3 regions of the Telluria sp. ZB4P34 genome follow, and region 3 is predicted to be linked to each of the others. Evidence: predicted binding sites of a transcription regulator. Region 3 holds the regulator's gene; each other region holds the start of a gene.

Region 1 (7,838 bases), on a different contig from region 3:
CGGCGGGAGATGTCGTCGGTGTCCATGACGGCATTATCCGTCAATGCGCGATGCGGGCGGGCGCAATCCGCGCGCCCGCATCGCGCCATCGTTTACCAGACGCGCACGCGCTGCTCCGGCGCCAGGTACAGCTTCTGCCCCGGCTGCACCTCGAAGGCCTGGTACCAGGGGTCCAGGTTGCGCACGGTATAGGTGCGGTACTGGCCCGGCGCGTGGCCGTCGGTCAGCACGGTGCGGCGCATCGATGTTTCGCGCATCTTGGTGCGCCAGGCTTGCGCGAAGCCGGTGAAGAAGGCGCGGTCGGCCTCGGGGCCGCTCCCCTTGCCTCCCGGCGAGGCCTTGAACGCGTCGTAGGCCGCGGCCAGACCGGCCAGGTCGGACAGGTTCTCGCTCAGCGTCAGCTGGCCGTTGACGGCCAGGTCCTCGAAGGGCTTGTAGGCGTTGTACTGCTCCACCAGTTTCTGCGAGGCCTGCTTGAAGTGGGCCAGGTCTTCCTTGGTCCACCAGTCGCGCAGGCGGCCCTGGGCGTCGAACTGGGCGCCCATGTCGTCGAAGCTGTGGCTGATCTCGTGGCCGATCACCGAGCCGATCGCGCCATAGTTCTGCGCGCCCGAGGCCTTCGGGTCATAGAACGGCGGCTGCAGGATCGCGGCCGGGAAGTTCATGGCGTTCTGCAGCGGCAGGTTGACCGCGTTCACCAGTTGCGGCGGCATATGCCATTCGGTCTTCTTCGGCTTCTGCTTGAGCTTGGCGAGCTGCTGGCCGTAGTGGAATTCCTGCGCGCGCAGCACGTTGCCCAGCGCGTCCGTCGGCGACACCTGCAGGCCGTCGTACGACTTCCAGGTATCCGGATAGCCCACGCCCACATACATGGTGCGCACCTTTTCCTTGGCCTGGGCGCGGGTCGACGGCGCCATCCAGTCGAGCTTGTCGATGCGGTGCTCGAAGGCGGTCTTGATGTCGGCAACCATCTTGAGGATGCGCGCCTTGTCCTCGGCCGGGAAGTACCTGGCGACGTACATCTTGCCGACCGCTTCGTCCATCGCGCCATTGGTGGCGGCCAGCGCGCGCTTCCAGCGCGGCGACTGCTGCGGCGAGCCCGTCAGGCCCTTGCCGTAGAACTCGAAGCGCAGGTCGGAATACGCCTTCGGCAGCGTGCCGGCGAACTGGTTCAGGCTGTGGAAGCCCAGGTAATCCTTCCAGGTGGCCAGGTCGGTGGCCGCCACCTGTTCGGCCGCGCCCTTGAGCGCGCCCGGGTGGTAGGCGATGAAGCGGTCTTGCCTGTCGAGGCGCGCGCCCTTCATGAAGGCGTTCCAGTCCATGCCCGGCGCCTTGGCGGCGAAATCCTTCATGGTCCAGGGATTGTTGGCCTTCTGAATGTCGGCCGACTCTTCGCGCGAAGCATGGCTCCTGGCCAGCTCGGTCTCCAGCGCGAAGATCCTGGCCGCGCGCTGTTCGACATTGTCGAGGCCGGCAAGCTTGAGCATGGCGGCGATGTAGGCCTGGTACTTGGTGCGCAGCTCGGCCATCTTCGGGCTGTCGTCGAGGTAGTAGGCGCGGTCCGGCAGCCCGATGCCGCCCTGCAGCAGGTAAGGCAGGTTGCGCGACGGGTCGGTCAGGCCCTGGTTGATCCACACGCCGAACAGGTTCGGCGTATTGAAATTGGTGGCGTTCAGCGGGTCGACGTCGGCGCGCAGGAATTCGCCCAGCACGCGCGACAGGGCCGCGCGGTCCTTGATCATCTCGATCTTCGCCAGGCGCGGCTTGAGCGAGGCCAGGCCGGCGGATTCGATCGCCGCCTCGTTCATCCAGGCCTTGTAGAAGTCGGCCGCCTTGCGGGCGTCAAGGCTGGCGTTCTTGCTGGTCCCCGCTTCCTCGACCAGCTTGACGATGCGTGCATTGGTCTCCTCGGCCAGGGCATACAAGGCGCCCCAGGCGCCGCGGTCCGCGGGAATCTCGGTCTTGGCCATCCACTCGCCATTGGCATAGGCGTAGAAATCGTCGCCCGGCAGCACGGCGGCGGCGGGCTTGGCAGCCGAAACCGGCGCGGCGGCCTGGCCGGCCGCGTGTGCCGGAGCCAGGGCGAATGCGCCGCACAGTGCGAGCGCGATAGCGGTCTTGTTGGAGGTCCAGCTGGTTTTCATGGCTTCCCTTCTTTGATGGGTGGTATTCGGGGGTTCTGTTATTGCAGGGCGGCGCGCACCTGCGGCAGCAGGCGCGCCTTCTGGGCGGCGCGGATGCGCACGCCGTTGCCGACGCGTTCGCCTTCGACAGCGCCGTCCGCGCCGAAGTTCTTGCGCATGTAGTCTTCCATCATCTCCGCATGCTTCGGATCGGCGGACGAGGAGACGATGCCGGCGAACAGGCTGTTGCGGCCGAGCGCCTCCATGTTGTCCAGCAGCGCGTCGCGGTGGGCGACGGCGAAGTTCCAGGTCTGGTCGAGGTGTACGCCGGCGACGCCGCCGAGGATATAGGGCACCAGGTCGGGCGGGGTCTGCGGCGACAGGAGCGATTGCAGGGTGCGCGCGGCCAGTGCCGGATCCTGGGCGCTGGTGAGCGCGCGGCCGAAGCGGTTGCGCTCCTCGCTGGTGGGGGCGTTGGCGGTGCGGGCGGCCAGGGCGTCGTAGGTGGCGGCGTCGGCATAGCGGCCGGCGGTGCTCATCACGAAATCGATCATGGCGGGCGTCACCGAGCCCGGGTCCGCCAGGAAGCGCGCGAAGCGCGCCTTGCCCTCCGCGATCGCCTGCGGATCGCCGGCGCGCGCCAGCGCGGTGGCCAGCAGGCCGCGCAGCTGGCCTTCCTCGACCGTCTCGCCCGGTTTCTCGTCCCAGCCGAGCTGGTCGAGCTTCGGGCGCGCGAAGTCGATCAGGAAGCGGCGGATCAGGGCCTGCTCCGGCTCGCCGCGCGCCAGCGTGTCGAGCGTGCGCAGGTTGCCCAGGATCGCGTCCCACACCGCCAGGCGCGGCTCGTCGCCGTACTTGCGCACCAGGTCCAGGTAGCCGTCCAGGCCCATGCGGCCGTTCGACGCGAAGCTCCAGGTGTCGGAGAGCAGCTTCAGGCGGGTGCTGTCCGGCAGGCGCGGCGCCTGCTCGGCCAGCGCGCGGAAGCTGGCCGGGTCGTACTGCACGCGGAAGTAGCCGACGCTGTGCGGGTCCACCACCAGCGCGCCTTCGCAGCTGGCCTGGGTGATCGTGGTGCTGGGACCGGACAGCAGGGTCGTCCAGGCCTTGCCGTTCACCGTGCCGACCTGCAGCGGCACGCTCCACACGCGCTTTTCCTTCGGCGGCTCGTCGAGGCGGTACTGCTCCTGCGACAGGGTCACCTTGCGCTTGCCGTCCTCGCACACCCCCTCGACGCGAATCAGGGGGAAGCCCGGCTGCAGGGTCCATTCCGAAGCCAGCTTCTCGACCGGCTTGCCGGAGGCCTTTTCCAGCGCCGCCCACAGGTCGCGCGAGGTGGTGTTCGAATACTGGTGCTTCGCCATGTAGGCGCGGATGCCCTTGCGGAACGGCTCCTCGCCCAGGTAGGCCTCGAGCATGCGCAGGAAGGCCTGGCCCTTCAGGTAGGTGATGGCATCAAAAGCGGCGGCGGCCTGCTCTTCGGTCTCGATCGGGGTCTGGATCGGGTGCGTGGTCTTGCGCGCGTCCAGGTTCATTACGTATTCGCGCTCGGCCATGCCCTCCAGGTAGGGGCGCCATTCGGGGTGGAAATGCTGGGTCGCCTTGGCCGCCATCCATGAGGCGAAGCCTTCGTTGAGCCACAGGTTGTCCCACCAGGCCATGGTGACCAGGTTGCCGAACCACTGGTGCGCGATCTCGTGCGCATTGATGTTGAACGTGAAGCGCTTGACCCGCTCCGGACTCTTCTTCGGGTCGTACAGCAGGGTCGGTTCGTTATAGACCACCGCCCCCCAGTTCTCCATGGCGCCGTTGAAGCCGCCCGGAATGGCGATCTGGTCCAGCTTGGGCAAGGGGTACGGGATGCCGAAATAGTTATTGAAGTAACGCAGCAGGTCGCGCGACGCCTCCAGCGGGAAAGTGGCGGAACCGAGCTTGCCCTCGGTGGTCACGATGCCGATGTCGACCCCGTCCTGCCTGGCGGACAAGCGCTCCATCTCGCCGGCCACCAGCACCACCAGGTAGCTCGGCATCTTCGGCGTGTTGCCGAAGCTGATGCGCTGCATGCCGCCTGCGAGCTCTTCGCGCTTTTCGATCGGGGTGGTCGAATAGGCCTTGAAGTTGCCCGGCACGTCGACGGTGAGCTTGAAGCGGGCGCGAAAGGCCGGCTCGTCCCAGGTCGGGAGCATGCGGCGGGCATCGGTCGGCGCCATCGTGGTGGCGATCAGCTTCTTTTCCTTGCCTCCGGCCTTGTAGTTCACGTAGAACAGGCCGCGCCCTTCGCGGTTGATCTGGCCGCGGAACTGCAGCGCCAGCGCGTATCTACCCGGCGCCAGCGGCTGGGCCAGCTTGAAGCGCAAGGTCTGCTGCGCCTTGTCGAGGATGGGGTCGAGCCCCAGCGTGCCGATGCCTTTGCCGGACAGCGAGGCGGCATCGATCTGCATATTGTCGGCGTTGAGCATGATCAATGAGGTCGGACTCAAGACCTCGATCTCGACCGTCTGCGTTCCGCGGAAGGTATTGGCGGCGATGTCCGGAATGATGTGGGCCGCATATTGCAGAGGCACCACGTCTTTCGGCAGCTTGCCCGGCGTGGCGGCAAAGGAAAACGGCGCTTCGGCCTGCGCCGTGGCAGCGCCCAGCGCGAATGCGACGGCCGCGGCGGCCCTGGTCGCCCGCGCGACTGGCATGTCTCTCATACACTCTCTCTCGAATCTGTTTTTATCTGTTTTGGTCTGCTTTATCCATACGGGTGCCTGCGCTCCATGGCGCAAGGACCCAGCACGCACTGTAGGAAAGCCGGGCGCGGCCTGCCGCCGGATTGCGACAGACTGCAAAAAACGGGGCCAGACTGCGCAAAACGGGGAACGGCGGGCGCATTCTGCCGCATGCAGGACGGGTGGAACATGCGTAAATTGCAACACTTCTCCCGGCCCACAATATTTTTAAATTTTTTTTAAAAACCCCCTAAAGTTCCCGAAAGCCCATCCGTAAACGTCTTAGATACCCGGCAATCCGGCCGGCGAGCGATCCTGGTGCCCCACATGACCCCGAACGACGTCCTCTCGATGTATGAAAACCTTGCCGGCATCACCGGCCAGATGAAGGGCGCCGCCCAGGCCGGCGACTGGACCGGTTTCGACAGGCTGAACGTGCAGGCCAGCGTGGCCGCCGGCGCCGCGATCGGCGGCGTGCCGGCGCTGGATGGCGCCAAGCGCCAGCGCAAGATCGACCTGCTCAAGCAACTGATGGCCAACGACCGCGCGATCCGCGACGTGACTGACCCGTGGATGGGGCAGCTGGACCGTGCGCTGTGCGCACACTGATCCGGCCGCGTCCGGATCGACCCGACGAAGGCGCCTGAGGGCGCCTTTTTTGTTGCCTGTGGAAGCTGCCCTACTCTTCCAGCCTGGACAGCTTGCCGAGGCAGCGTTTCTGGTAAGCGCTCAGCCCCTGCGCGACGGCTGGATCGTCCTCGGAGAGCAGCCCGGCGTCGATGAGCAGGCGCAGCCTGGCGAGGCGGTCGCCCTGTGCCAGCGCCTGCGCCAGGGCGGAGCCGCCGCCACTGGCGCTGCCTGCTCCCACGATCGCATCGGCCACGCTGCGCGGAAAATCCCAGTGCGTGGCAATCACGGCCGACAGCTGCCGGCTGCGCGCCAGCAATTCCACCCCGAACGCGCTCGACGCCGGCGCCCTGCCGTTCCGGCAGACCCGGTCGGCCAGCCGGAAGGCGACCACCAGGCCGACGTCCTGCATCAGCCCGGCAAGGCAGGATTCGAAGATGTCGGCCGCCAGCGCGGACGCCATCAGGCTGGCGGCCACCGCGGATTTTTCGGAATGGCTCCACACCAGCGGCGCCACCCGCCGCGCGACTCCGCTCTCGTGCATCTCGATCACCGGCCGGAAGGCGATCCGTGCGAGCAGCATGCGCAGCCCGTTCTGCCCCAGCAGCAGGATGGCGCCTTCCAGTGTCCTGATGGGTGTGACGGGACGGTAATAGGCGCTGTTCGCTTCGCGCAGCACTTCCGCCACCAGCACCACGTCCTCGGCCACCAGGCCGGACAGCTCGCCAGTGCTGACGCTGTCGTCGCCCATGCTGCGCAGCAGCCTGGGAATCAGTTCCGGCACGCGGGGCACGAGTTCGGCCGCGACGCCCGGGTTCTGCGCCAGCGTGCGCACCTGTTCCAGGATCAGGCGTTCGGTATCGGGCGCCGCATCGAAGCTGGCCGCTCGCACCAGCCAGCGGTAGTACAGGGCGTCGGTGTCGGCGCCGTCCGGGCCGGCGCCGCGTGCTTCCGCATCGTCCTGCGCAGGGGCGGCAGCTTCTCCACCGCCCAATAAACGGTTGATCCAATTTTTCATCGCTGTCCCGGGTCCATGCCGCAGGAGGATTGTAGCCCGCCAGGGGCCGCCGGGCCGGCACGCCAGGCAGGGCGCATGGACGACCGGCGCAGACCCGCGCACCGAGGGGCGAAAAAGACAAAAGCGCCCGCAGGCGCTTTTTGTTGTGCCCGAGCGACTGCTCGGCCACGGAATGGGGGAGAGCGAGCACCAGGTATCTCCTGGCGTCGCCTCTTGCCGGTTGCATCCGGCGTTCGCTGCCGCAGTTGGCACACGAACTGCTTCCGGACACAGGCGTTTCCTCAACGTCTGCCTGCTTTCCGCGCCACGCTATCGGTGGTGGCTGCGCCAGGCCTCTGTGCCGTCTGTGATCTCGCGACCACGAACCCAGTATAACGCAAATTCTAAAGTTGTGTAGACGACTCGTGCGCACGCTCATCCAGGGTCGGTTCGACCGCCGGCGCGGCGGCGGCGCCAGGCTTCAGGCGGGCCCTGAGGCGCGCCGCCAGCCCGACGCGGGGTTCGACGGGGCGCGCCCTGCCCCGCCTGCGACGCACGGCGACGGCCAGGGCGGCCAGCAAGGCCAGCACCCCGGCTGCGACGCCCGCCGGCAACCACGACGGCTCGTCCTTGGGCGGCGGCTCCGGCTTCTTCTGTTTCGGCTTGTGCACTTTCGCAGGCTGGGCCGCGGCAGCCGGTGCGGTCCCTGCCTCCAGCTGCAGCGCCCGCACCTTGTTCTCGAGCTGGCCCAGCTGCGCGCGCAGCATGGCGTTCTTCGCGTCCAGCACGGTGCAGGCGTCGGCCTCGCGTGCTGCCTGCGGGGCGCAGGATCCGCCGGCCGGGGCAGCGGCAGCGTCGGGCCCGGCGGGGGCGGCGCCGGGCTCCTTGCGCGGCGCGGTCGCCGGCTTCGGCGCCTGCGCGGCCGGATTGGCGGGCGCTGGCGGCTTCGGCCCTGGCTTCTGCGCGCGCGGGGGTTCCTGGCTCGGCCAGCGAATCGGCACCGGGACGGGTTCGGCCGCCCTGGCCACGACCGGAAGCGCCGCCGCGGCCGGGGCCGGCGCGGGATGCGGATCGGGCGCCAGCCACAAGGTGGCCAGCCGCACGCTGCGCTGGGCGCCGTCGACCAGTTCCAGGTACAGGTGCAGGTGTTCCGACTCCACCGGGCGCAGCGAGGTCACGTGCAGGAACTGGCGCCCGTCGCGCCGCATCACGCTCATGCTGAGCGTGGACAGCACCGCCGACATGCGCAGGTTGGCGCCGCGGTAGACGTTGGCATCGGCCAGGCGCACCTGGACCAGCGGGCCGGGATCTTCCAGCATGATCAGCTCGATGTCGGCCACCAGCGGCTGGCCAACAAAGGAGCGCACGCGCGGCTCGCCG
Region 2 (7,838 bases), on a different contig from region 3:
CTGTTCGTCAGCAGCATGGTCGGGTCGTTGCCCGGCACCAGGGGGCTCGAACGGACGATGGTGTGGCCTTTGGACTCGAAGAACTTGAGGAACTTTTCGCGGATTTCTGAGGATTTCATGTCGTAAGGGCGGAATGAGGGAGGATGCGCTATAAAAAATCGATTATAGCCTAGCTGCGGGCAGGGTCATGAGTCCGGCCAGAGATTTACGGCGCGGGGAAAAGGAAGCGCCGTGGGCCTGCCGGGAACGTGGGGGCCGGCGGCGCGTGCCGATCAGCGCAACAGCGACAGCACTGCCCGCGGCTGGCTGTTGGCCTGCGCCAGCATGGCCGACGCCGCCTGCTGCAGGATCTGCATCCGGGTCAGCCCTGCCGTGGTGCTGGCGTAGTCGACGCCTTCGACCCGCTCTTTGGCCGCGGCCAGGCTGATGGCATTGGTCTGCAGGGAGCTGGCCGCGACGTCGAGCCGGTTGCTGGTGGCGCCGACCAGCGTCCGCTGCTTGCTGACGAACGCCAGCGCCTCATCCACGTGCAGCAGTGCGATCGCGCCCCTGTGCATGTCGAGGTTGGCCAGCCCGAGCGCACCGGCGTTCATGGCCGCGAACTTCAGGTCGATCACGTCAGTGGAGCTGGAGCCGGCCTGGATCTGCACCAGCTTGGTGGCGGTCGACCCGCCATGTTCCGGATATTCCACCTCGAAGTGCGCCAGCCCATCGCTGGCGCCGTTGCTGCCGCTGTCGGGCACGACGGCCCGCGCATTCCGGGCGCTGAGATTGTCGGCATCGAGCCCCCCGATCGCCCCCGTGTCGGCGTTCGTCAGGTTCATTCTGGTGTTGACGTAGTTGACGCCGTTGGCGGTGAAGTCGTTCAGGAAAGCCGTCGTATCCGCGTAGGCGCCGCCGCTGACCGCCAGCAGCGCGTCATCGAGGTCGGCGGACTGGTTATTGGCCAGGTATTGCATGATTCCCTTGATGCCCCCGTCCACGCCAAGCGCCTTCATACGGTCGTGCAGGTAGCGGGTGGCGATATAGCCGCCCTCGTAGACGGCGCCGCCGCCGGCCACCGCGTTGACGATGGTGGACACGCTGGTGCCGCCTGCGATCACACTTTGCACGCGCTCGTCCGCGCCATGGATCAGCTCCGCCGCTCCTTCGACGAACCAGTCCGGCAAGGCCGTGAAGTTCATCGTGCGCGACATGACGGCATGGGCCATTTCATGCGCGACGATGCGGTCGCTATAGAACGGCGCACCGCCACCGTCGGGCGTTGCCGCCGTGCCGAAGTCGGCCATGTCGAGGTTCAGATGCAGATTGTTATACTTGCCGCCGGACGTCGTACCGGATACCGAGGCCAGCACGCCTGCCCCGCCGTCGGTCGTGTCGAGGTTGACCTTGATCTTGACCCCATCCCCGCTGATGCCGAAATACTGCTTCACCATGTCTTCCGCTGCGGACAACCAGCCGGTCTTCAAACCGTCAAGCACCGTGCGCTTCCTCTCGTCGCCCCCGATGCTGCCGGCATCCTGGGCGAAGACGGCGCTGCCGTTGAACATGGTCTGCCTGCCGACATGGTCGATATGCTTGAGGATCTCCCTCGCTTCGGTCTGCAGCGCATCGCGGTCGGAAGCCGTGTAGCTGGCATTGCCCGAGGCCACCGCCAGCTCACGCAAGCGCTGCAGGCTCTCGACGACGTTCCCCATGGCGCTTTCAGCTACCTGCAGCATCGAACTGCCGTCGCTGATATTGCGGGCTGCCTGCCCCAGTCCCTGCTGCTCGCTGCCCATGCGCGCGGCGATCGCCTGCCCGGCGGCATCGTCGGAAGCGCTCTGGATGCGCGTGCCCGCACTCAGGCGCGCCAGCAGCTGCGCGTGAATGCCGTTTTGCGTCTTCAGCGCGCGCTGGGTCGCCAGCGACTGGACATTGGTATTGATCGATAGGGACATGGTGGCCATCACCCGTGGGTGTAGTTGCCACCTTATAACGACGGCTGGTCACCCAAACTTGAGGCTTGGCGTGAACTTTTTCGTAGAGATCGATCCGGACGAAAGCTCGGTCAGCGCCTGCCGGACTCCGGCCCGATCAGGTCGATGCGGTCGGTGCAGAAGGCTTGCACGCCCCAGCCCAGCAGTTCGCGGGCGCGCGCCGGCTCGTTGACGGTATAGCAGAACAGCCCGAAGCCGGCGTCGAGCACGGCCCTGGCCAGTTCCTCGGTCAGGTGCTTGTGGTTGGTGTGAATGGCAACGGCTTGCACGGAGTGCGCCAGTTCCTGCCAGCCGGGGGCCAGCTCGCTCATCAGGAAAGCGCGCGGCAGGTCCGGGGCGGCATCGCGCGCGCTTTCCAGGGCCGCCAGGCTGAACGAGGACAGCAGCGGCGCACGTTCCGGGCGGCCGGCCCCGCAGTTGTCTGCGATGTCGTCGGCGAACATGGCGCGTGCGATGCGCGCGACCGTCTCGCCGGTCTCGCGGTCGAAGCCGCGCGCCGGCTTGATCTCGATGTTCATCCAGATGCCGTGCGCCTTGCAGAAGTGCGCGAATTCGACGAACAGGGGCACTGGCTCGCCGCGGTAATCCCGGCCGAAACAGCTGCCGGCGTCCATCCGCGCCAGCTCGCCCGCGTCGTAGTCGAACACGTGGCCGGCGCCCTTCACGGTGCGGCCGAGGTAGGGGTCGTGCATCACCACCGGCACGCCGTCGCGCGCCAGCATCACGTCGAATTCCACGGCGCGAAAACCGAATTCCATGCCGCGCCTCAAGCCTGCGAAGGTGTTCTCGGGAGCCAGGGCGCCGCCGCCGCGGTGGGCCAGGATCCTGGGATATCGCCACATGTCCGCCTCCGCTTGCAGAAATCAGGAAACCCTCGGCCCGCCGAGCTGGCGTGCCAGGTAGAGGAAGATTCCGAGGTTGAGCGCCACGGTCAGGTGGAACTTCCACTGGAACGCCGTTTTCGCGCTCTTGTGGCGCAGCCACTGTTGCGCCAGCACGGCGCCCGGCCAGCCGCCCACGAGGCCGAGCAGCAGGAGGGTCGCTTCCGGTGTGCGCCAGTTGCCGCCGCGCGCCGCCGACTTGTCGATGGCATAGGCCAGGAAGCAGCCGAGGCTGAGCGCCAGGTAGACGCCGCCGACCGCGAACGGCAGGTCCCACATGACGGTGGCGAAGGCGTAGACGGCGGCGAACAGCAGGAGCGGCAGGTAAGGCATGCGCAAAAGCTTAACCCGGCCCGCGCGCAGATGTCTACATGGAAAGCAAATGTCCCTTTCGGACGCCCATCGTTGGATACCGAACAGAGAAACCGGCGCGCCGCCCTCTACCCTCGAACTTCCAGTCTCTGAACACAAGGGAGTACGACATGGCATTTGATCTTGGCAATCTCTTGAACCAATACCTTGGCGGCGGCGCGGCCGGCGGCAACTATAACCAGGCCCACGACGACTTCGACCGTGTGGCGCAGAACGCCCCACCCGACATGCTGGCGCGTGGCGTCACCGGCGCCCTGCGCTCCGACCAGACCCCGCCCTTCCCGCAGATGGTGAGCCAGATGTTCGGCCAGAGCAACCCGAACCAGCGCGCCGGCATGCTGAACCAGCTTCTGGCCACCCTCGGGCCGGCGGTGCTGTCCCAGTTGGCCAACCGATCCGGCCAGGGCGGACTCGGCGGCCTGGGCAGCCTCTTCGGCGGCGGCCGTGCGCCCACCCAGGTGACGCCGGAGCAGGCCTCGCAGGTCTCGCCCGAAGAGGTGCGCGAACTGGCTGAAAAGGCCGAGCAGCAGAGCCCGGGCATCGTCGACCGTATGGGCGACTTCTATGCCCAGAACCCGACCCTGGTCAAGGCAATCGGCGGCGCCGCCCTTGCCATTGCACTGGGCCACATGGCGCAGAACATGCGCCGCCAGTGATCCATGGGGCCTCACGGTTGATCAGCGAACAGAGGGAGCAGTAGCAAAACATCTACGCTCGCTATTCGAGCGACTGCTTCAGGAGAAGAAATATGGCATTTGATTTGGGCAATCTGTTATCGCAGTACCTGGGCGGCGGCAACCAGGACCGGGCAGCAGACGACTTCGACCGCGTGGCCCAGAGCGCACCGCGCGCAACGGTCGCCGAAGGCGTCGCCAACGCCCTGCGTTCCGACCAGACCCCTCCCTTCCCGCAAGTCGTCAGCCAGCTGTTCGGGCAGAGCGATGCGAATGGCCGCGCCGGCATGCTGAACCAGCTGCTGGGTTCCCTGAACCCGGCGCAGCTGTCCTCGGTTGCGGGCGGCGTTTTCGGCAAGCTGTTCGGCGGCGGCAAGGTCACGCCGGAACAGGCTTCGCAAGTCTCTTCCGAGCAGGTGCGCGAGCTCGCACAACAAGCCGAGCAGCAGAACCCCGGCATCGTCGACCACATGAGCGCCTTCTATGCCGAACACCCGACCCTGGTCAAGGCAATCGGCGGCGCCGCGCTGGCGCTCGCGCTTGGCCACGTGGCACAACGCATGCGTTCCCAATCCACCATTCACCAAGGAGATGACATGGGCATTTTGAGCAATATTTTCGGCAAAATCTTCCCGAAGGCGCACGCCGCCAACAAGGGCCCGCAAGCCCAGGCACCGGCGCCGCAGGCCCAGCCACAGGCTGCACCCCAGGCCCAGCCGCAAGCACAGCCGCAGGTCCAGCCACAAGCCGCCCCGGCCATGATGGACCAGGTCGACGTCGAGGAAATCCTGACCAGGATGCAGGCGTCGAGCGGCCAGCAACTGAACTGGCGCACCTCGATCGTCGACCTGCTCAAGCTTCTCGGCCTGGACAGCAGCCTGCAGGCCCGCAAGGAGCTGGCCGCCGAGCTGAATTACTCCGGCGACACGAGCGATTCGGCCTCGATGAACATCTGGCTGCACCGCCAGGTCATGAACAAGCTGGCCGCCAACGGCGGCAAGGTGCCGGCGGACCTGCGCGACTAGGCTCGAACGACTCAGCTCAAACTAATCGGCCAACGAGGTGTTGGCCGCCGTCCCGCACGAGAAGCAGAAGCGGGCGAACGCGTTCTTGCGGCTGCTGCAGCCCCCACAGCGGTCGAACAGCCCAATGCCGCAGTGCGGGCAGAAGTCCAGGCTGGCGTCCTTCAGGTCGACCGGCCGCTCGCATCCCGGACACACGCTCTTGCCCAGCCGGGCAAGAGCGACGTCGTAGCGCAGGGTCTGGCGACGTTGCACGTCAGGCAGCGCCTCGGCCGCCTTCTGGCGCGCCAGGTAGCGCTGCAGCGAAAGGATCGCGTAGCGGCCCACCAGGAAAGTGACGATGATGCCTACCAGGTAGCGCACATAGCCGCCATAGCTCGGCAGGTAGGGTACCAGCTCGAAAAAGAAGGTGAACAGCGCAAAGATAATGAAGCCCCAGACGAAGGGCCAATACGTGCCCTTGCGTTTGCGCGCGAACATCCATCCGGCCAGCACCAGCAGCGGCAGCGTCAGCGCCAGGCGGTACAGGAAGACGCGCAGCTCCTTGGCGCGCGCGGCGTCCGCATAGGCGGCACGGGCCGGTTCCTGGAGCTGCTCCCAGCGCCTCCCGGTCGCTTCCAGGGCCTGGTCCGCGTCGAGCAGCGCTTGCTGCTGCGCCTGGACCGCCGTCAAGGCGGCGCGCTCTTCCGCCTCCAGCCGGTCGAGACCGCGGGTTCGATCGATCAGCTCGGGATCCTGGTCCGGCCGCGCGGTCGCACGCCGGGTGGCGAGCCAGTTGTCGAAGGTGGCGCGCGCCGTCCGCGTATTCGACTGCGCCACCTCGTGCTTCTGCGCCGCCTGCTCGTGAGCAAGCTTGGCGGCATCGCGCTTGTCGCGCAGAGCGCCCTGCTCGGCCTGCAATGCGGCAGCCTTGCCCTGGTCGAGAAACTGTTCGACCGTGAGCTCGTCCTCGACGTCCCACAGGTTGCCGACCACGGCGCTGCCAAGGCCGATCAGGAAGGCCGCGAATGCGAATGCCACCAGCCAGAGTGCGCGCTGCAGCCACTTTTCCGTAAAGCGCAAGCCTTTGCTCATGAGCTCCTCCACATGTTGATGAAGGCGCCAGCTTGCCACGGGTAGCAATTGCATACCAGCATGAAACGCAAAGCAGACTTGTCCTGCCACTCCCGGTAGCAGGACGCGATACCGGAAGCCGCTTAGAAGTAGGACAGGCCCAGCGCCTTCTTGACTTCGTCCGTGGTCTGCGCTGCCACTTCGCGCGCCTTCATGGTGCCTTCCTTGAGAATCTGCAGCACCTGGCCACGGTCCTTGGCATATTCTTCGCGGCGGGCGCGGATCGGCGCCAGCATGTCCTGCAGGATGCCTTCCAGGCGCTTCTTGACCACGCTGTCGCCCAGTCCGCCGCGGGTGTAGTGGGCCTTCATCTCGGCCAGGCCTTCCTTGTCGGTATCGAAGGCGTCGAGGTAGATGAAGGCCACGTTGCCCTCAAGGTGGCCCGGATCCGACACCTTCAGGTGCAGCGGGTCGGTGTACACCTGCTTGACGGCGGCGCGGATCTCGTCCGGGCTGGCGCCCAGGTTGATCGTATTGCCGAGCGACTTGCTCATCTTGGCGCGGCCGTCGATGCCCGGCAGGCGGCCCACTTCCGGCACGATCGCCTTGCACTCGACCAGGATGTCCCTGTCCTGTCCATAGGTCCGGTTGAACTTGCGCACGATCTCGTTGCACTGCTCGATCATCGGGATCTGGTCTTCGCCCACCGGCACCACGCTCGCCTTGAAGGCGGTGATGTCGGCGGCCTGGCTGGCCGGATAGGTCAGGAAGCCGGCCGGGATGTCGCGCTCGAAGCCGCGCTGGACGATCTCCTGCTTCACGGTCGGGTTGCGCTCGAGGCGCGCCACCGTCACCAGGTTCAGGTAGTAGAAGGTCAGCTCGGTGAGCTCCGGAATCTGCGACTGGATCAGGATGGTCGTACGGGCCGGATCGATGCCGACCGCGAGGTAATCGAGCGCCACTTCCACCACGTTCCGGTGTACCTTACCAATGTCATCCATATTGTCGGTCAGGGCCTGGGCGTCCGCCAGCATGACGAATTGGCGGTAGCTGTCCTGGTAGGCAACACGGTTGCGCAGGCTGCCGACGAAGTGGCCGAGATGCAACGGACCGGTAGGACGGTCGCCGGTCAGGATGATGGGTGGGGAAGCGGAGGTAGAAGTAGATACGGTCTGGGAGCTCATCGGGTTTCCTGTATTTCCTGGATAGTGCCCCGATCCTCCTGCGCCAGAAATAAAAACGCCACCCGGATCGAGGCGGCGTTAGGCGAAATGCACGTCATTTCCTGTGGCCGCACGCTAGGAGCGGCGCCACCAGGTCGGAACGATGTGATGTGCTTTCGGAAAATTCATGGACCGCATGGTTGCAGGTTGGCGCGCCGATGTCAACCGCTACCGGGTCCCATGGCCTGCGGGCCGGCTCCCCTTTCGACACTTTTTTCCCGGGACGCCGCACTGCAGGATGTTTGTTGTAAGAAAACTAATATTTGGTGAAACTGATGAATCCACAAAAGAGCACGAACAGCCAAACCCGTCCCCTGGAACTCTGGGGCGGCCTCGAATGCACGGTCAACCGCGTCCACGACGAATACTTCAGCCAGCTCGAGCGCAACGGCCATCACGGCCGTGCCTGCGACATCGGGCGTTTCGCGTCCACCGGCATCCGCGCAATCCGCTATCCCGTGCTATGGGAACGTACCGCGCCAAACGGACTCGCCAGCGCCGACTGGAGCTGGCCCGACGAGCGCCTGCATGCGCTGCGCGATGCCGGCGTGACGCCGATCGCCGGCCTGGTGCACCACGGCAGCGGGCCGCGCGACACCAGCCTGGTCGACCCGCTGTTCGCCGAACGCCTCGC
Region 3 (7,838 bases):
GGGCGGGATCGGTGCTGGGTAATCATGGAGAAACCTGCGGAAGAAGGAGAATATTTACACGAGGATAAACGAATTGCATGATAGCAATGCTCAGCGGATGAATCGAGCAAATGTTGATGCCGAATGAATGATTGTTGTTAATTAGCCATATCATTTGTGTGGTTCAGTTGCCCTAAGTAAATAAATTTCTGCCCCCGCGCAATGTGAGGGGTCGGTATCGGTGCACAGTAGGCCGATCACCATTCCGAGGAGCCTGCCATGCACCGTCGCCCATCCGCCTCCCTGCCCTGTTCGATCCTGCTGGCCCTGTCTGCGCTACCAGCCCTGCCCGCCGTGGCGCAGGAAGTCAGCGTGGCGATCGCACCCGTGCGCGAGAAGTTCGCGCGCAGCGACGACGTGCTGGTGCGGGTGACCCTGCAGAACACGGGGAGGACGCCGCAGCGTCTGCTCAAGTGGCACACCCCGGTGGACGGGGTGCAGGCCCCGCTGTTCGAGGTGCTGCGCGAAGGCCAGCCGGTACGCTACCTCGGCATGAAGGTGAAGCGCCCGGCCCCGGGCCCGGACGATTACCTGCGGCTGGAAGCGGGCGCATCGGTCAGCAGCACGGTCGAGCTGTCGGCCCTGTATGACATGAGCGTGACCGGCCCCTACCAGCTGCGCTACCGCACCGCCTCGGGCGGCCTGTTCGCGGCGGCCGGGAGCGGTACGGGGGTGCGCCAGCTGCCCGGCGCACTGGCCTCGAACCTGGTCGGCATCTGGATCGACGGCCGCCTGCCGCGCGGGGCCCGGCCGCCTGCGAGACAGGCGGCCGGCGGCGGACTGGAATTCAGCAAGTGCTCGAACGCCCAGCAGGAACAGCTGGCGGCGGCAGTGGACGCGGGCCGGTCGATGACGGTCGACGCCCAGAACTACCTGGCGGCCGGCGCCGGCGGCCCCGGGTACGGCGCCCGCTATGGCACCTGGTTCGGCGTCCAGGATGCCGGTCGCGCCGCGACCGTGAGCGCCAGCTTCGCTGCCATCCGCGATGCATTCGACACCAAGCCCCTGAAAATCGACTGCGGCTGCAACGAGGACTATTTCGCCTATGTGTACCCGGCCCAGCCGTATGCGATCTATGTCTGCAAGGCCTTCTGGGCCGCCCCGCTCACGGGCACCGACTCGCGCGGCGGCACGCTGGTGCACGAGCTGAGCCACTTCGACATTGTCGCCGCCACCGACGACCATGTGTACGGCCAGCAGGGCGCGGCCGAGCTGGCCCGCACCGACCCGGCGCGGGCGGTACGCAACGCCGACTCGCACGAGTATTTCGGGGAGAATTCGCCGCCCCTGCAGTGATACTGCTGCGCCCTGCGGGATCGCAGGGTTGCCTAGCACTTGCGCACGGAAATTTCCAGCGCACGATTGTTGATTTTTGCATTTTGTTGACACTTCGCAAAAATTGTCACGTCCACGCTGATTGCACTTTACACATACACATCTTTCCGTAAATATGAAATTGAGTTAACTCAATGTCATCTGGGTAATTCAATAAGGCTATCAAGCCATATAACTATTTTTCATACGGAGAATGAACATGAGCTCGAAAGGCATCTGGAAGTCGGCTTTGGGAATCGCTGTGCTCGCGGCAGCATGCAATGCGGCGGCGGCGCCGAAAGGCGTGGCGGTCACCGTTGTCCCTGAGAAGCACGCGCTGGGCCAGGACGACGACGTGGTGGTACGCGTCACCATCACCAACAATTCGAACGCGCCCCAATACATCCTGAAGTCGCGCACGCCCTTCAACGGCATGGAAGAAGCGCTGTTCGACGTCAAGCGCGACGGCGAGCCGGTGCCCTACCTCGGCGCCCACATCAAGCGCGCCGCCCCGACCGCGGCCGACTACTTCCTGCTCAAGCCGGGCGCTTCGCACAGCGTGAAGGTCGAGCTCTCGGCCCTGTACGACATGAGCGTGAGCGGCGACTACCAGATCAGCTACAGGCAGGTGTCGCCGCAGCTGTTCCTGGCCACGCCGGCGGCGGCCGGCCGCAGCGGCGCAGCCGCGGCCTTCGACGCCGACAGCGAGCTCGCCAGCCTGGTGTCGGCGCCGGCCTCGGTGTGGATCGACGGCCGCGTGGCGCGCGGCCAGAAGTCGCAGACCATGCTCGACATCGAGGCGATGAAGCAGGCCGCGGCGGGCCCGTCTGCCGCCAGCCTGAGCTTCAGCAAGTGCACCACCACGCAGCAGGGCACGATCGTCCAGGCCATGTCGGCCGGTTCCAGCATGGCCAGCAACAGCGACGCCTACATGCAGAACGGGACGATCGGCGCCCGCTACACCAGGTGGTTCGGCGCCAACGACGCCGGCCGCGTGGCGGCCGTGAAGGCGAACTTCGCCGCCATCAAGGATGCCTTCGCCAACAAGCCGGTCACGGTCGACTGCGGCTGCAAGAAGACCTATTACGCCTACGTCTACCCGACCCAGCCGTACAAGATCTACGTCTGCAAGGCCTTCTGGAGCGCGCCGATGACCGGCACCGACTCGAAAGGCGGCACCCTGGTGCACGAGATGAGCCACTTCAACGTGGTGGCGGGCACCGACGACCACGTGTACGGCCAGTCGGGCGCGGCCAACCTGGCCATCAGCAACCCGGCGCTGGCAGTGCAGAACGCCGACTCGCACGAGTACTTCGCCGAGAATACCCCGGCGCTGAACTGAATCGATCCCTGGGTGAGCGGGCCGGCATTCCGGCCCGCTTTTTCATTGGCTGAAGCTGAACCTCACCGGCTCCGCCGGGCTCTGCCTGACGGCGTCGAGCTGGCCTGCGTCGGTCAGGTAGGGACCGTCGTAACGGATTTCGTAGCGATGCCTGCCCTTCCTGAAGGCATAGGCCTGTGTGATGTCGATGGTGTTCAGGTGCATGGTTTTCGGCGCCACCGCATGGTAGTCGGCGGCCGTGAGCGCACCACGCTTGACCATCATGCCGGTGTAGTCGAGCGGTTTTCCCGCTTTTCCGCTTTCTACCTCACGCAGGTCGAAGCGCCGGCCGGTGAGTTCGTCGCCGACAGCGACTTCGCGCGGCACGTAGATGGTCGTGTCGCCATTGTTCTGGACGATCAACTGCACCCGCAGCCTGCCTTCCCTGGTCTCGACTTCCAGCAGGTGGCGCACCTGCGGGTCCTTCTCGACCGCGCCCACGGTGCTCACCAGGCCTCCGAGAACAAAGGACAGCAGTGGCAGGATTCGTTTGGCATGCATGGAAGCTCCTGAAATTTTATTTCACCAAAAGCAGAAAAATGACATTTTATTGCATGGCAGCGGGAAGCGGCTCCGGCGCCGAAGCAAGGATCATCACGGCCACGCGCCGGTTGCGGGCCTGGTTCTGCGGCGTGTCGTTCGGCGCCACCGGGCGCGTTGCGCCGTATCCGATCGCCGACAGGCGCGCATCCTGTATGCCGTTCTCGATGAACAGGCGCACCACGCTGGCCGCGCGCACCCCCGACAGTTCCCAGTTCGACGCGAACTTCTCGTTGGTGATCGGCAGCTTGTCCGTATGGCCTTCGACCTCGATGCGTTGCGGCGCGTTCCTGAGCAGCCCGGCCACCGCGCCCAGCACATCGCGCGCATCGCGCTGCAGCACGGCCTCGCCCTGCTCGAACAGCACGCTGGCATTGAGCTCGATGGCGATGCCGCGCGCGTTCTGCGTCACCCGCACCTGCCCCGATTTCACCAGCGGCATCAGGGTGGCGGTGAGGTCCTTCGCCAGCACGTCCATGCGCTGGCGCTCGCGCCGCGCCGCCTCCTGGCGCTTGCGGTTGACGATGTGCGACAGCGGCAGCACCGGCTCGACGCTGGTGTGCGCCTGCGGTGCGATGCTGCGCCCGCCGAAGGCGTCGCCCAGCGCTTCGGACAGCACCGCGTACTTGCCTTCGTTGACGATCGAGATCGCGTACATCACCACGAAGAAGGCGAACAGCAGCGTGATGAAGTCCGCGTAGGAGATCAGCCAGCGTTCATGGTTTTCCTGAGCGCCGTCGTCGTAGCGTTTGCGCGCCATTCCAGGCCTTCCTAGTGGCGTGCGAGCAGGCTCGCCACCCGTTCGTCGACCACGCGGGTGTGGTCGCCGGTGGCGAGGTCGTGGAAGACTTCGGCGAGGATCTCGTACTGGGCCACCTTGTCGCTGACGATGGCCTTGAGTTTATTCCCGACCGGGTAAAAGAACAGGTTGGCCAGCCCCACGCCGTACACGGTGGAGACAAAGGCGACCGCGATGCCGGAACCGAGGCGCGATGGGTCGGACAGGTTTTCCATCACGTGGATCAGGCCCAGCACGGCGCCCAGGATGCCGATGGTCGGCGCATAGCCGGCCGCCGACTCCCAGATGCGGGCCGCCTGGCGCTGCGAGAATTCATAGGCCGTGATCTCGCTTTCGAGCAGGCTGCGCAGCTTGTCGGGCTGGATACCGTCCACTACCAGGCGCAGGCCTTTCTGGATGAACCTGTCGGGCGTGCCCAGGTACTGCTCGAGCGAGAGCAGGCCATCGCGGCGCGCCGTGAGGCTCCACAATGCAATCTCGCGCGACAGCAGCTCGCGCCCGGACTTCGGCGGGAAGAACACCCAGCGCAGCATGCGCAGGCCCAGCACGAAGCTGCGCCGCTCGCTCTGCAGCAGGGTAGCCCCGAAGGTGCCGATCACCACGATGGCAAAGGCGGACGGATGGATCAGCGACGCGAACTTGCCGCCGTCCAGGGTATGGCCGATGAAGATGCCCGCGATCGCGAGCACCAGGCCGGCTACGCTGGCCCAGTCCACAATTGCTCCCGCAGCGCCGCGCGCAGGCGCGACACTGCCTGGGTGTGCAGCTGCGACACCCGCGATTCGCTCACGCCCATGACGGCACCGATTTCCTTCAGGTTGAGTTCTTCCTCGTAGTAGAGGCCCATCAGCATCTTTTCGCGCGGCGGCAGCTCGTCGATGGCGTCGATGACGGCCTGGCGAAAGCCCGTATCGAGCAGACTGCGCAGCGGATCGCTGTCGTCCACCGCATAGCGGTCGAGGAAGCCGTCGCTCCCTTCTTCATTGTCGTGGAAGTCTTCGTAGTACAGCAGCTGGTGGCCGCCGCCGTCGCCCAACATGTCCTGGTATTCGGCAAGCGACATCTTGAGCGACTTGGCGATTTCGGATTCGCTGGCCGGGCGGCCCAGACGCTGCTGCAGCGCCTCCATCGCGGCCTCGACCTTGCGCATGTTCTGGCGCGTGCTGCGCGGCATCCAGTCGCTGCTGCGCAGCTCGTCCAGCATGGCGCCGCGGATGCGCAGCACCGCATAGGTCTCGAACTGGGCGCCGTGGTTGTCCTCGTAGCGGTTGATCGCGTCCAGCAGGCCGATCATGCCGGCCTGCACCAGGTCATCGACTTCCACCGAAGGCGGCAACTTGGCCTTCATGTGGTGGGCAAGACGCTTCACCAACGGCATGTGCTCCGTCAGCAAATGGTTCTTGTCCGCTTTCCCTTTGACCGTGTACATGCGTTGTGCTTTTCTTTTCCGCTATCTCTTTTATCGTAGGGTGGTCGGCTCCGTCGACCGCGCGTTCAACTGACAGACGCGTTACCACAACGCTGGCACTGGTCGGACGCGCGGTCGGCGGTCATTCAGTCCAGTGGACTGAATGACGACCACCCTCCGATCATCCCCTGCCCAGCCCGGGCATCGCGTGCAGCGCGAACTTGCCCGCCAGGCGCCGGAACGCGACCGAGGCCCCCGCCAGCGGAAACGCATCGACCACCGCGCGGCCCAGGCGCGCGGCCCGGTGCAGGTACTCGTCGGCCGGCACCGACCCCATCGAACCCAGGCTCACCGCCAGGTAACGTGTTGCCGCAGTAGACATATTATCGTATACGAGGCGTGCCTCGGCCTCCGTCGCGCCGGTCACCAGGATGCCGAAAGGACGGCGGCCCAGCTGCTGCGCGAGGCGCTTGACCAGCGCATAGGCGTTGGTGATCGAGGCCGCGCTCGTGCCGACCTGCACCACGATTTCGGAACTGGCCATCAGGGGCAGCGGGAACTCGCCGTCGGGGCCGAGTTCGCCGTCGACGATCACGATGCCGGCCTGCTTGACCAGCACGTCGAAGGTCTTGGCGAGGCGCCTTGCATCTTCGGCGCCCTGCGGCGTGCCGAGCGACACCACCGAAAAGCCCTGCGGCACCGCGTGCAGCACCTGGTTCAGGCCGCACTCCTGGCGCGCCACGCTCGCCAGGGTGGCGGCGCGGTTCAGGCCGAGGCGGCGCGCGACGCCGTACTCGCGCTCGCATGCATCGACGATCAGGACTTCGTTGCCGAGCTGGGCCAGCGAGGCGCCGAGGTTGACCAGCATCGCGCCCTTGTCGTCTTCAGGCGTGGCGGACAGAAACGTGACGATGCGCGGGCGCGGGCCCTGCAGCATCCGGCGCAGGCCTTCTGCCTGGTCGAAGTCGAAACTAGCCAAGTTGCACCTCGCGCAGGCTGCGGTCACCATGCTGTCCACCTGCAGCAGCCATCATCATGGGCAGGTCGGCGTCGCTGAACTGGCTCGATGCGTTGCGGTTGTTGCGGAAGGCGCGGTCGATCAGCATGGCGCGGTCGGCCAGGTGCAGGTCTTCCGGCACGCGCTGGCCGTTCGAGATGTAGTGCAGGTTCAGCTTCTGCCGGATCACCACGTCGAGCACGTTGCCGATCGAGGCGGCTTCGTCGAGCTTGGTCATGATGCAGCCGGCCAGGCCGGTGCCTTGATAAGCGCGCACCACTTCGTTCAGGGTTTCGCCCGTCGCGGTGGCGTTCAGGCACAGCAGGCGTTTCACGTCGGCGCCCGATTCGCCCAGCATGGCCACCTGCTCCGTCACCATCTGGTCGCGCTGCGACATGCCGATGGTGTCGATCAGCACGGTGTGCTTGTTCTTGAGTTCCTTCAGTGCGATGCGCAGGTCGGCTTCGTCCTTCACCGAGTGCACCATCACGCCGAGGATCTTGCCGTAGATGCGCAGCTGCTCGTGGCCGCCGATACGGTAGGCGTCGGTGGTGATCAGGGCCAGCTTGTCCGGGCCGTGGCGCATCACGCAGCGCGCGGCCAGCTTGGCGGTGGTGGTGGTCTTGCCGACGCCGGTCGGGCCGACCAGGGCGAACACGCCGCCGCGGTTCAGGAGATCGTCTTCGTTGGCAATCGTCGTCAGGTTGCGCGCCAGGACGGTCTTGATCCAGCGCAGCGCTTCGCCCGCATCCTTCGTCGCCGGCATCTTGTCGATCAGGTAGCGCGCCAGGGTCGCGGAGAAGCCGGCGGCCAGCATCTCGCGCAGCACGGCGGGCTTCTGCGGCTCGCGCTGGGCGGTCGTGTTCCAGGACAGCTCGGCCAACTGGGTTTCCATCAGGCCGCGCATGGCGCGGATCTCGCTCATCATGCCGCTCATTTCGAGCGCGGCCGATTCCTTGGCCTGGGCGATGGCGGCGCTCATCATCTGGGTCATGGCGGCCATGTCGATGCCCGCCTCCTGGCCCGGGGCGCGGCGGTTGGCATAGGTCGGCGGGATTTCTGCTTCGAGGGCTGCGGGCGCGGCTGCGCGGCGCTCCACATAGGGCTGGCCGGCGAAGGGCTCGATCGCCGCTTGCGGCCCAGCGGCGCGTGCAGCAGGCTGGCGCGCTTCAGCGGCTGCAGCGAAGGTGGCGGCGCGGCTGAACACCGGCTCGGGGTCGAAGTCCCTGTCGAAGGCCTGGAAAGGCGGCACTGGCGGCTCCTCGATGGCCGGTGCGGCCAGCGCGGCGACATCGTCGTTGTCCAGCGCCAGGATCTCGACCACGCCGTCCACCGGGCGGTTGGAGAGGATGACCGCGTC

What was found. The regulator FliA, encoded in region 3, starts transcription of late flagellar genes. The targets are predictions, from matches to a motif close to CTAAAGTTTNNNNNNNNNNNGCCGNTA.
Positions count from the first base shown of each region.
Region 1: a site for FliA is predicted at 5,085-5,111, ahead of AC56KL_RS12970 (flagellar protein FliT). Genes of this name have one in related genera too.
Region 2: a site for FliA is predicted at 1,976-2,002, ahead of AC56KL_RS13170 (flagellinolysin). Genes of this name have one in related genera too.

Region 1 covers NZ_JCASIF010000006.1:178,128-185,965, forward strand. The annotation lists gene AC56KL_RS12955 (class I SAM-dependent DNA methyltransferase) at 1-26, opposite strand, end outside; gene AC56KL_RS12960 (M13 family metallopeptidase) at 93-2,144, opposite strand; gene AC56KL_RS12965 (M1 family metallopeptidase) at 2,183-4,816, opposite strand; gene AC56KL_RS12970 (flagellar protein FliT) at 5,162-5,443, shown strand; gene AC56KL_RS12975 (HDOD domain-containing protein) at 5,514-6,479, opposite strand; gene AC56KL_RS12980 (FimV/HubP-related protein) at 6,863-7,838, opposite strand, start outside.
Region 2 covers NZ_JCASIF010000006.1:222,643-230,480, forward strand. The annotation lists gene alaS (alanine--tRNA ligase) at 1-119, opposite strand, end outside; gene AC56KL_RS13170 (flagellinolysin) at 273-1,940, opposite strand; gene ugpQ (glycerophosphodiester phosphodiesterase) at 2,051-2,821, opposite strand; gene AC56KL_RS13180 (DUF1294 domain-containing protein) at 2,843-3,193, opposite strand; gene AC56KL_RS13185 (hypothetical protein) at 3,343-3,888, shown strand; gene AC56KL_RS13190 (DUF3597 domain-containing protein) at 4,503-4,931, shown strand; gene AC56KL_RS13195 (serine endopeptidase) at 4,953-6,002, opposite strand; gene trpS (tryptophan--tRNA ligase) at 6,125-7,165, opposite strand; gene AC56KL_RS13205 (family 1 glycosylhydrolase) at 7,480-7,838, shown strand, end outside.
Region 3 covers NZ_JCASIF010000009.1:118,290-126,127, reverse strand. The annotation lists gene AC56KL_RS15835 (M35 family metalloendopeptidase) at 259-1,335, shown strand; gene AC56KL_RS15830 (M35 family metalloendopeptidase) at 1,574-2,695, shown strand; gene AC56KL_RS15825 (hypothetical protein) at 2,738-3,235, opposite strand; gene motD (flagellar motor protein MotD) at 3,282-4,034, opposite strand; gene AC56KL_RS15815 (flagellar motor protein) at 4,046-4,789, opposite strand; gene AC56KL_RS15810 (RNA polymerase sigma factor FliA) at 4,771-5,502, opposite strand; gene AC56KL_RS15805 (MinD/ParA family ATP-binding protein) at 5,663-6,460, opposite strand; gene flhF (flagellar biosynthesis GTPase FlhF) at 6,453-7,838, opposite strand, start outside.